DNA from 3 places in the Rhizobium sp. BR 362 genome. Region 1 is predicted to be linked to each of the others. Evidence: predicted binding sites of a transcription regulator. Region 1 holds the regulator's gene; each other region holds the start of a gene.
What was found. Region 1 encodes LexA, which represses DNA repair genes until DNA is damaged. Its sites were predicted from a motif close to TGTTCNNNNTGTGTTCNG; they were not measured.
Positions count from the first base shown of each region.

Region 2: a site for LexA is predicted at 1,766-1,783, ahead of QDY28_RS09995 (ImuA family protein). Genes of this name have one in related genera too.
Region 3: a site for LexA is predicted at 1,272-1,289, ahead of dnaE (DNA polymerase III subunit alpha). Genes of this name have one in related genera too.

Region 1 covers NZ_JARWGH010000016.1:99,086-102,364, reverse strand. The annotation lists gene QDY28_RS19625 (ComEC/Rec2 family competence protein) at 1-1,713, shown strand, start outside; gene lexA (transcriptional repressor LexA) at 1,694-2,416, opposite strand; gene QDY28_RS19615 (DUF2721 domain-containing protein) at 2,807-3,279, opposite strand, start outside.
Region 2 covers NZ_JARWGH010000005.1:295,938-299,216, reverse strand. The annotation lists gene QDY28_RS10010 (HpcH/HpaI aldolase/citrate lyase family protein) at 1-551, shown strand, start outside; gene QDY28_RS10005 (DUF1737 domain-containing protein) at 579-785, shown strand; gene QDY28_RS10000 (metallopeptidase family protein) at 1,205-1,642, opposite strand; gene QDY28_RS09995 (ImuA family protein) at 1,806-2,774, shown strand; gene QDY28_RS09990 (Y-family DNA polymerase) at 2,815-3,279, shown strand, end outside.
Region 3 covers NZ_JARWGH010000002.1:163,222-166,500, reverse strand. The annotation lists gene QDY28_RS03030 (ABC transporter ATP-binding protein) at 1-20, shown strand, start outside; gene QDY28_RS03025 (DUF5680 domain-containing protein) at 30-497, opposite strand; gene QDY28_RS03020 (hypothetical protein) at 582-1,169, opposite strand; gene dnaE (DNA polymerase III subunit alpha) at 1,526-3,279, shown strand, end outside.

The sequences.
Region 1 (3,279 bases):
GGAACGCCGATGCTAATGTCGCCATCTGGTGATGTTGCCCAGGGGTCGTTTCTGGACAAGGCGGATATTTGGCTTGCGCGTTTGCGCAGCAGCATCGGCGACAGGATTAGGACGCTTTTGCCCGGTGACACCGGCGCCTTCGCGGCATCGCTTGTCACCGATGAGAGACGAGCAATTTCGGATGAGACGACGGAAGCGCTCAGGACTTCAGGCCTTGCGCACATCATTGCAATTTCCGGCCTGAACATGGCGCTGTCTGCAGGCATTTTTTATGTCGGCCTGCGCTATGCGCTTAGCCTATTTTTCGGCGTGGCACAGGCCTGGCCAACGAAGAAGATCGCAGCCTTCGGTGCGCTGATCACAGTGACAGCCTATTATTTTATTTCCGGCTTCGGGGTATCGGCAGAGCGCGCTTTCATTATGATGGCGATCATGCTGATCGCCGTGCTCTTCGACCGGCCATCCCTCAGCCTTCGCAATGTGGCGCTGTCCGCGATCGTCATCCTTATTCTGTCGCCGTCGCAGGCGCTCGGACCAAGTTTCCAGATGTCTTATGCCGCCACATTGGCTTTGGTGTCGGGTTATTCGCTTTGGACGAAAAGACCGCATCGGGAGAGCGTTCTCTCCCGCTTCCGGCTCATGCGTCCGCTGCTCTTCGTCTCGCGCTTCTTCGGAGGCATATTGTCGACCTCCTTTATCGGCGGCGCATCGACTGCGATTTTCTCGATCGAGCATTTTCACCGGTTGGCGACATATGGGCTTATCGCCAATCTGGCGGCTATGCCCGTCGTCTCATTTGTGGTCATGCCGTTTGGCATGGCGGCGACGCTGCTGATGCCATTCGGCGTCGATGCTCCCTTCTGGCAGATCACCGGCGCGGGCCTTGATGCTGTCATCGTCATTGCCAAAACGGTCGCCGCCTGGGGCGGCAACATTCCCTTTGGCCGGTTGCCGGTCTGGCTGTTCCCGACGGTCATAGCCGGCTTCTTGCTGATGACCTTGCTGAAAACATGGCTGCGGCATGCAGGTGCATTTTTGATCATCGGTTCGGTCGCGGTCGTGGCACTCAGCCCCGGTGTTCCGAAACCCGATCTGATGATCTCCGAGGACGGCACGCTCGTCGCATTGCTGCGCAACGGCGCGTTGACGACCAACCGGGAAAAGCCGCCCGACTTCATCTTCGAGCAATGGCAAAGAGCCCTGGCGATCACCGAGCAGCAACCGCCAACGATGCTTCCGCCCGGCAGTCAGCTCCCCAAGATCAGCAAATCGGACAAGCATCGCCGGCTGACTTCCGACGAGCAAGTCGCCGTTCGAAAGGCGATGGATGCGGCACTGGACAATGCCGGGCAGGGTGGCTTCGCCTGCCAAAAAGGGGCATGGTGCGTGGCAATGCTGGACAATGGCGAAATGCTCGTCACCATTGAGGATGCTGCCTATCTCGCCCCAGCCTGCGACACCGCTAACATCGTCGTCACCCCCGTGCGTCTGCGTCTGGACCACTGCCGCTCTGGCGCCATGCTTTTTACAGGTGCAACGCTACGCCGCACCGGATCCATCGAAATCAATCTCCGCGCCGACAAGCCGATGATAACGGCGGCGTTTGAAAATCTGACGCGGCCATGGAGCCTTCATCGCGCTTACGACTGGCGAACGGGCACTTTCGGAGCGCCGATCGCACCGGTGTCACCCGTCAGTGATAGCGGCGAATGAGGCCGACAAGCTTGCCTTGTACTTTCACGCGATCCGGCCCGAAAATACGGGTCTCGTAAGCCGGGTTCGCCGCCTCCAGCGCGATCGAAGCTCCCTTGCGACGGAAGCGCTTCAGCGTCGCCTCCTCGTCATCGACGAGAGCAACGACGATGTCGCCCGGATTGGCGGTGGTGGCGTTGCGGATAATGACCGTATCGCCGTCAAAGATGCCGGCGTCGATCATCGAGTCGCCCTTGACCTCCAGCGCATAATGTTCGCCGGAGCCGAGCATGTCGGCGGGAACCGTGATGTCGTGGGTATTGTTCTGAATGGCCGAGATCGGAACGCCGGCGGCAATGCGGCCCATGACGGGAACTGAGACTGAACTGTTGTTTTCCTCAATCACCGGCTTGGCGGGAGCAGGCGGCGGCACAAGTTGCGGCTTGCCAAGGCTCCCCTCGATGACGCTCGGTGAAAAACCGCGACGCGGCTGCAAGCTCGGGCTATAGGCCTCGGGCAGCTTGATGACCTCCAGTGCCCGGGCCCGGTTCGGCAGCCGGCGTATGAAGCCGCGTTCTTCCAAGGCAGTGATGAGACGATGAATCCCGGACTTGGACGCAAGGTCCAGCGCATCTTTCATCTCATCGAAAGATGGCGGAACACCGGACTCCTTCATTCGTTCGTGAATGAAGAGAAGCAGTTCCTGCTGCTTGCGCGTCAACATCGTTTTGAACCTCAGGAGTGAGAAGGTGTCGTGAAACAAATCCAGAACGGACACTATATGTTCCATATGTGTTCCGCAAGCCCTTAAATTTTGGTGAAGATTTTGTAAGCGCAACAAATAAATGGGAACATAACAGGTCCCGGTCGGACAGATTTTTTTCGATACATCCGAGTTAAAGACCGGAAATATATCAGGAATTCTGCGGAAAGCCTTTTTGTGCCCGTCAGGACAGCTCATCCAAAAAAGCGATGTGAGCCCATCTGTTTGCTAACTAAGCTCTTTGGGGAGGATGGTTGCTGAACGAAGGAGGGCAATCTGTAGATCAGACTGGGAAGATTGGATTCGGAGCGGCTTTGATCGGTTCCGTCCGTAGCGATATTGGACGGGAATTCAATAGCTTGGGTTTTTTCTGGAACTCCCGTGCCGATGCTCGAGCAAGGTGCGGTCGTTGGCTATCTGCCGCAGCATGCTGCGCCCGGCCAGAATCATTTCGAAGAGAAAGGCGATAAAAGCGCCCATGAGCGCGAAGACGGCAAGGCCGAAGAGCCAGAGCAATAATTGCTCGCGAAACTGCTGGCGAATCGCACCGCCCATGAGACCCAGCGTCGCGAGGCATGTGAACACGCCCGATGCCGTGCCGAGCAGGACTGCAATCTCTAGCGCCAATGTTCGCCGCCGCAGATAGTAGAGCTGCAGCAACCGCGTTTCATCCGGATCGTCCGAGGTCACCCGTTCGAAAAGGCTGTTGACCCGGTCGGAGACGCGAGCGAGCCTCGCCGAAAAGACATTGAGGCATCCGGCGGTGCCTGCCAGCAGAAAGACCGGAGTCAGTGCTATTTGGATAACATGCGCGGCAATAGACG
Region 2 (3,279 bases), on a different contig from region 1:
AGAGCCTGCGAATCTGGGCGATGATCGAGACGCCGCGCGGCGTCTTGAATGCCGCGGCCATCGCCGAGGCGGGCCGCACACTGGGAAGCCGGCTCGATTGTTTGGTCGTCGGTCTCAATGATCTGCGCAAGGAGACCGGCGTATTGCCGCAGCCGGGCCGGACCTATGTCGTGCCCTGGCTCATGCAGGTGATCTTGGCGGTCAGCGCCTACGGGCTCGACGCCATCGACAGCGTTTTCAACGATTTCAAGGATGTGGAAGCCTTCGACGCCGAATGCGCCGAGGGCCGCGCCATGGGCTTTGCCGGCAAGATGCTGATCCATCCGAACCAGATCGAAGCCGCAAACCGGCATTTCGGGCCGCACGAGGCCGCTCTTGCCGAGGCGGAAGCCATCATCGCCGCATTTGCCGATCCGGCAGCGGGCGGACTCAATGTCGTGAACCTTGGCGGCCGCATGGTCGAGCGGCTGCATCTTGTCGAGGCGGAAAGACTGGTCCATAAAGCGCGCCTAATTTCAGAACGTCCTCGTCCTTCGACAAGCTCAGGATGAGGGCGGCATGTTACGAAAGGCGATTTGATGAAACTTTATCGCTTCCTCAGCGGACCGGACGATTCTTCCTTTTGTCACAAGGTGACCGCGGCTCTCAACAAGGGATGGGAACTCTCGGGCTCTCCGACTTATGCCTTCAATGCTGCGACCGGCTTGATGCAGTGCGGCCAGGCGGTCGTCAAGGACGTGGAAGGCAAGGATTACGATCCGGAAATGAAGCTTTCAGAGCAGTGATCTGGAAGGAAAGTAAATTCTATCGTGACCCTCGTCCATAACGAACGAACCAAGCTATTGCCAATGCGCTTGATCGAGCGTCGACTGCCTGCATTGCTGCAGGTCTCATCGCTCCCGTGGTATCGGCTGTAAATGGCGCTGCAGCTTTACAGTTCTCCTGGATCGCTATCCTTTCCAGCGCCAGTTGGCTTTTTGCTGCTTTGACACTACATTTGGCAGCAAGACACGTTTGGGGAGGCTGAAAATATGAATAGCGCAGCCATCTTCTTTTTCTTCGTTTTACCCTTTGTCATCGCGGCGTTGGGTTGGGTAGCGGTACTCGTCAACGATTGGAATGATCGGCGGCAGCAGAGACTTCACCCTGGCGAGTAAATCGGCGGGCTTTATTCCTTTCCAGTATTTTCGGATGTGAAGGCGGGTCAGCGATCCGTTGCTTCCTCGGCGCTCGCCTCGATGCGCTCCATGTCCTCGTCGCTGAGGCCAAAATGGTGGCCGATCTCGTGGATCAGGACATGGGTGATGATGTCGCCGAGAGTTTCGTCATTTTCCGCCCAGTAATCGATGATCGGCCGACGATAGAGGCGGATCTTGTTTGGCATTTCCCCGGTTTGAGCGGTGAAACGCTCCGATATGCCGCGGCCTTCGAAGAGCCCGAGCAGGTCGAAGGGTGTTTCCAGGGCCATGTCCTCGAACACGTCGTCGTCGGGAAAGTCCTCGATGAGGATGATGAGGTTGCCGGTGAGCGAACGGAATTCGTCCGGCAGGTGGCTGTAAGCCTCCATGGCCAGAGATTCGAATGTGCTGATTGAGGGGGCGTGGCGGTCCCGCCAATCCTCGCTCTGGTCAATGCGGGCCATGAATGCTTCCTTCCTTAGCTGGTCATATAGAGCCTTTGTTTCGGTTTTTCGAGAGTGGAATCAGGCAGAGGAATATTTTCTCATAAAATGGTGTTGACTCTTCTTCTGACCTCTGGAATCCATAAGAACATAACAGGAACATAATGGATCTGGAGCTAACGTCATGGCTGAGGCCGCCGTGGCGCGGGAGACGCTTTTTGCCCTGCGTGAAACCATTGCCCGACTGGAAGGCAGGCCGATACCGGCGCTGGCAGCAGCGGCGCATGAGGCACGGGCGGCGGAGCCGGAGGCCGGTTCGGCCGATGCTGTCCAGCCGCTTGCGACAGGCGTTGCCGATCTCGACGAGGCGATGCAGGGCGGCGTGCCGCTCGATGCGCTGACGGAGATCCGTTCGCTCGCCTTGCGTGATGCCGGAGCGGCCAGCGGTTTCACCCTCGCTCTTGCTGCACGGCTCAGAGTTCTCGCTGCGCGGCCTGGGGGGCAAGCCGCCGGCAAAACCGCGGCCGTACTGCCGGTTTTATGGATCGGCGATACGGTCGCGGCGATGGAAGCGGGCTTGCCCTATGCGATCGGGCTTCGGGATTTCGGATTGGAGCCGGCCGGTTTTCTGCAGGCATCGCCGCGCAAGCTGGAAGAGGCGCTATGGCTGGCGGAGACGGCGCTTGTCAGTGCGGCCTTTGCGGTCGTCATTTTGGAGATACGCGGCAATCCGGTCCGCTTCGGGCTCACCGAAAGCCGGCGGCTTGCGCTTCGGGCCAAGGCGGCGGGACGGCCCTTGTTTCTATTGCGACAGGGAGGCGAGGAGGAGGCGAGCAGCGCTCTCTTCCGTCTCTCCGTCGAACCCGCGCCGGCCTTGGCACGGCCCCTGCCGGATGGATCGCTGCTTGGCGGCAGCATCGGTCATCCGGCCTTTCGTCTCACCCTGGAAAAAAGCCGCAACCCGGCGCCCTTTTCCATAACCCTGGAGTGGAATGCCCATGACCGCCAGTTTGCCCCTGTCCTCGACGCTCAGCACCCTGCCTTTCCCGGTGAATACGCAGCGCATTCTGGCGCTGACCTTTCCGCATCTGCCGACCGATCGGATCGCCCGCAAGCGATGGGGTCTGTCCTGGCGTTCGACCGGTCGGCTTGAGGCGCCGCCGCTCGCCTGTGCCGGCAAGCTGAACAATGCCATGCGGCTCACCGCGCTCAATGAAAGGGCCGAGACGATCGGCCTGAAGCTCGCGCAGGGCGTTGCCGAGGCGAAGGCGATCTGTCCTGCCCTTGACGTCGTCGAAGAGGATCCGGGGGCGGACCGCAAACTGCTGGAGGCGATCGCCGATTGGTGCGATCGCTATACGCCGCTGGTGGCGATCGACGGCAAGGACGGGCTTTTCCTCGATATTACCGGCTGTGCCCATCTCTTCGGCGGCGAAGAGGCGCTGCTCGAAGATATTCTGATCCGGATTTCCCAGCTTGGTCTCGATGTCCGCGGCGCCATCTCCTCCGCGCCGGGCCTGTCCTGGGCGGTTGCCCGCTTCGACGACAGCCGCGTCGTTCCCCCCGAGGCCATGGAAGAGGCGCTGGCGCCGCTGCCGGTCGCCTCGCTGAGGCTCGGCGAGGAAACCGTCGCCGCATTGCAGAAGCTGGGATTGAAG
Region 3 (3,279 bases), on a different contig from region 1:
GCAAGGTCGTCGAATTCTGACGGCATTCTTCAAGGGACGATCAGCCCGCCGCGGTAATCCAGCTCATATGCCTTGCATCTGTTCACCAGGATGACCTCGTGGCCGATAAAATGATCGCAGCCACCGGTGCTGCGATCGACATAGTGGCCAAACGAATGAGCAAATTCGTATCCCCCGAGAAAACGCTTTTCATCAAGGTAAAGCCGCATGAGCGCCGCCTTGATGACCATGCCCGCGGCCTTGGCATCGATCAGATCAGGCTCGACGATCCGCCCGAAATAATTCATCGCCCAGACTGGTTCATCATCGAGCCAGACCAGTTCCTGTCCGGCGAAATCCGTGCCGCCGAAATAACTGTCGAGATAACGCCAGCGGCCGCTGACGTAGCCGATATCATGCGAACCGCTGCGGCAGGACGGCAGTCTCTCGCCATCACCGACATAGGTTTCCGCCTTCGCGGCAACAATAAAATCGTTCAGCTCGGCAAGATCCGGCATGGTCCTCTCCAATCGCGGTGAGGGAACAGAATGGCACGCGTTCAACAATAAGTAAAGAACACATAGTGAACATACGGGAAGCTGCTACGGGCTTTCCCCACAAGCTTTGTGGCCGATATCGTCGTTCCAGTCCTCGATCTTGATGGTCTTGGCTTCGGTGGGGAATTCCTTGCCGCCCTTTGTCGCCTTGCCCGTCAGCACATTGTAGTCGCAGCTATAGCTTCTATCGGCTTTGAGGTTGTCCCGGTAATCAAAGGTATAGCCGGCAACGACGAAGGCGTTGTTGCGGAAGGCGAGGGTGAGCGTTTGATGCCAGCGGTCGCGGCCGATCGCGTCATTCTGAGACATAACGGCGATCGAACCATTTGGCAGTGCCGCGATCGACGGCTCCTGGCCGAAGATACCGCCCGGCTCGCCGCGACCCCATACCTTATTGGGTGCGGCGGCCGCCAGCTTGAGCAGCAGATGTTCTTTGTCTCGGACATAAATATAGATGCCGATCGAGGTCACGTCGTCTGCCGGGGCCAACGCCAGCAAAGCAAGGTCCGGCTTGCCGTCCTTGTTCCAATCGCCGATCGCCGCGTCGATGATGCGATCGGGCGCGATGGTATCTTCAGCGTGAGCCGCGGATGTAACCAAAAGCAGAATGAGAGCGCAGGCAAGTGATTTCACAGTGATCTCTCCCTTCACGCTTCATAGCTTTGGGTTGTGCTTCCGTCCACCGATACTCTTCAAAACACTGATGATGAAAATTATTGATGCAGCTATTGACTCTCGAACATAAATAGAACAAAAAAGAAACATAACGAGTAAGGAGCGCGTAAATGACCGATATCATTCGAGACGTTGCAGCATTCACCTCCATCGTCATGTTTGTCGCCAGCTTTTCGCTCATCATGATGGCGATGTGAATCTTATCCCCACGGGTATTGCAATGTGCCCGTGATTCATGAGGTCAACTTCTGGACTTTATCGTCCGCAATGCCGAAAATGCAGCCGATTCATTTGGGCATGTGGAAAGGCATATGATGGCGGATATGGTGAGCAGCGGCGCAGCGGGTGCGCCGGTCGGAGAGACGCCGGAATTCGTGCATCTTCGCGTCCATTCCGCCTATTCGCTGCTCGAAGGCGCATTGCCGCTGAAGAAGATCCTCGCCAAGGCGGCCGGCGACAATCAGCCGGCCATCGCCATCACCGATACAAACAACCTTTTCATCGCGCTGGAGTTTTCGCAGAAGGCGATGGATGAGGGCTTGCAGCCGATCATCGGCTGCCAGGTATCGATCGACATGGAGGATGGCGGCGAGGGCGAAAAGCGCGGACCGCAACAGGCGCTCACCAAGCTGCCGTCCATCGTGTTGCTGGCGGCCACCGAGCGGGGCTATGAGCGCCTCGTCGATCTTGTCAGCCGCGCCTATCTCGGCGGCGAAGGCAATCAGGCGGTCCATATCACCGCCTCCTGGCTGAGGGAGATCGGCACGGACGGCATGATCGCGCTCACCGGTTCGCTCGGCGGCCCGGTCGATATCGCGCTAAAGGACGGCCACGCGCCGCAGGCGCTGTCGCGGCTGCTGACGTTGAAGAGCCTGTTCGGCCACCGGCTCTATGTCGAATTGCAGCGTCACGGCACCTATGATCGCCGCCACGAACAGAAGATGATCGCGCTCGCCTATGAGCATGAATTGCCGCTGGTTGCGACCAACGAGGCCTTCTTCCCGACGCGAGACGATTATGATGCCCATGATGCGCTCATGGCGGTTGCCCACAATGCCATCGTTTCGGACGACACCCGCTTTCGCCTGACGCCGGATCATTATTTGAAGAGCCGCGCCGACATGGCGAAGCTGTTCGCCAATCTGCCGGAAGCCTTGGAGAACACCGTCGAGATCGCCCGGCGCTGCTCCTTCGTTCTGAAGACACGCAAGCCGATCCTGCCGCGTTTCACCGGCGCCACCGATGATCCGGAGGAAGCCGAACGCGCCGAGGCGGCTGAACTGCGCGCCCAGGCGGTCGAAGGTCTCGACCGGCGTCTCGCCTCGCTCGGCATGGCATCGGGCTATGCGGAGAAGGACTATCGCGAGCGGCTGGAATTCGAACTCAGCGTCATCGAGCGCATGAAATTCCCCGGCTACTTCCTGATCGTCGCGGACTTCATCAAATGGGCCAAGCAGCATGACATTCCCGTCGGCCCGGGCCGCGGTTCGGGCGCTGGTTCGCTGGTTGCCTATGCGCTGACGATTACCGACGTCGACCCGCTGCGTTTCTCGCTGCTGTTCGAGCGCTTCCTCAATCCGTCGCGCGTCTCGATGCCGGACTTCGATATCGACTTCTGCCAGGATCGCCGTGAAGAAGTGATCCGCTATGTGCAGGCCAAATATGGCCGTGAGCAGGTGGCGCAGATCATCACTTTCGGTTCCCTTCAGGCGCGCGCCGCCCTTCGCGACGTCGGCCGCGTGCTGGAAATGCCCTATGGCCAGGTCGACAAGATCTGCAAGCTGGTGCCGAACAACCCCGCCAATCCGACGCCGCTCAGCAAGGCGATCGAAGAAGAGCCGCGTCTGCAGGAGGAGGCCGATAAGGAACCGGTCGTCGCCCGTCTGCTCGATATTGCCCAGAAGATCGAGGGCCTCTATCGCCACGCTTCGACGCACGCCGCCGGCATCGTCATCGGCGATCGGCCGCTGTCGAAGCTGGTCCCGATGTACCGCGATCCGCGCTCCGACATGCCGGTCACCCAATTCAACATGAAGTGGGTGGAGCAGGCCGGCCTGGTGAAGTTCGA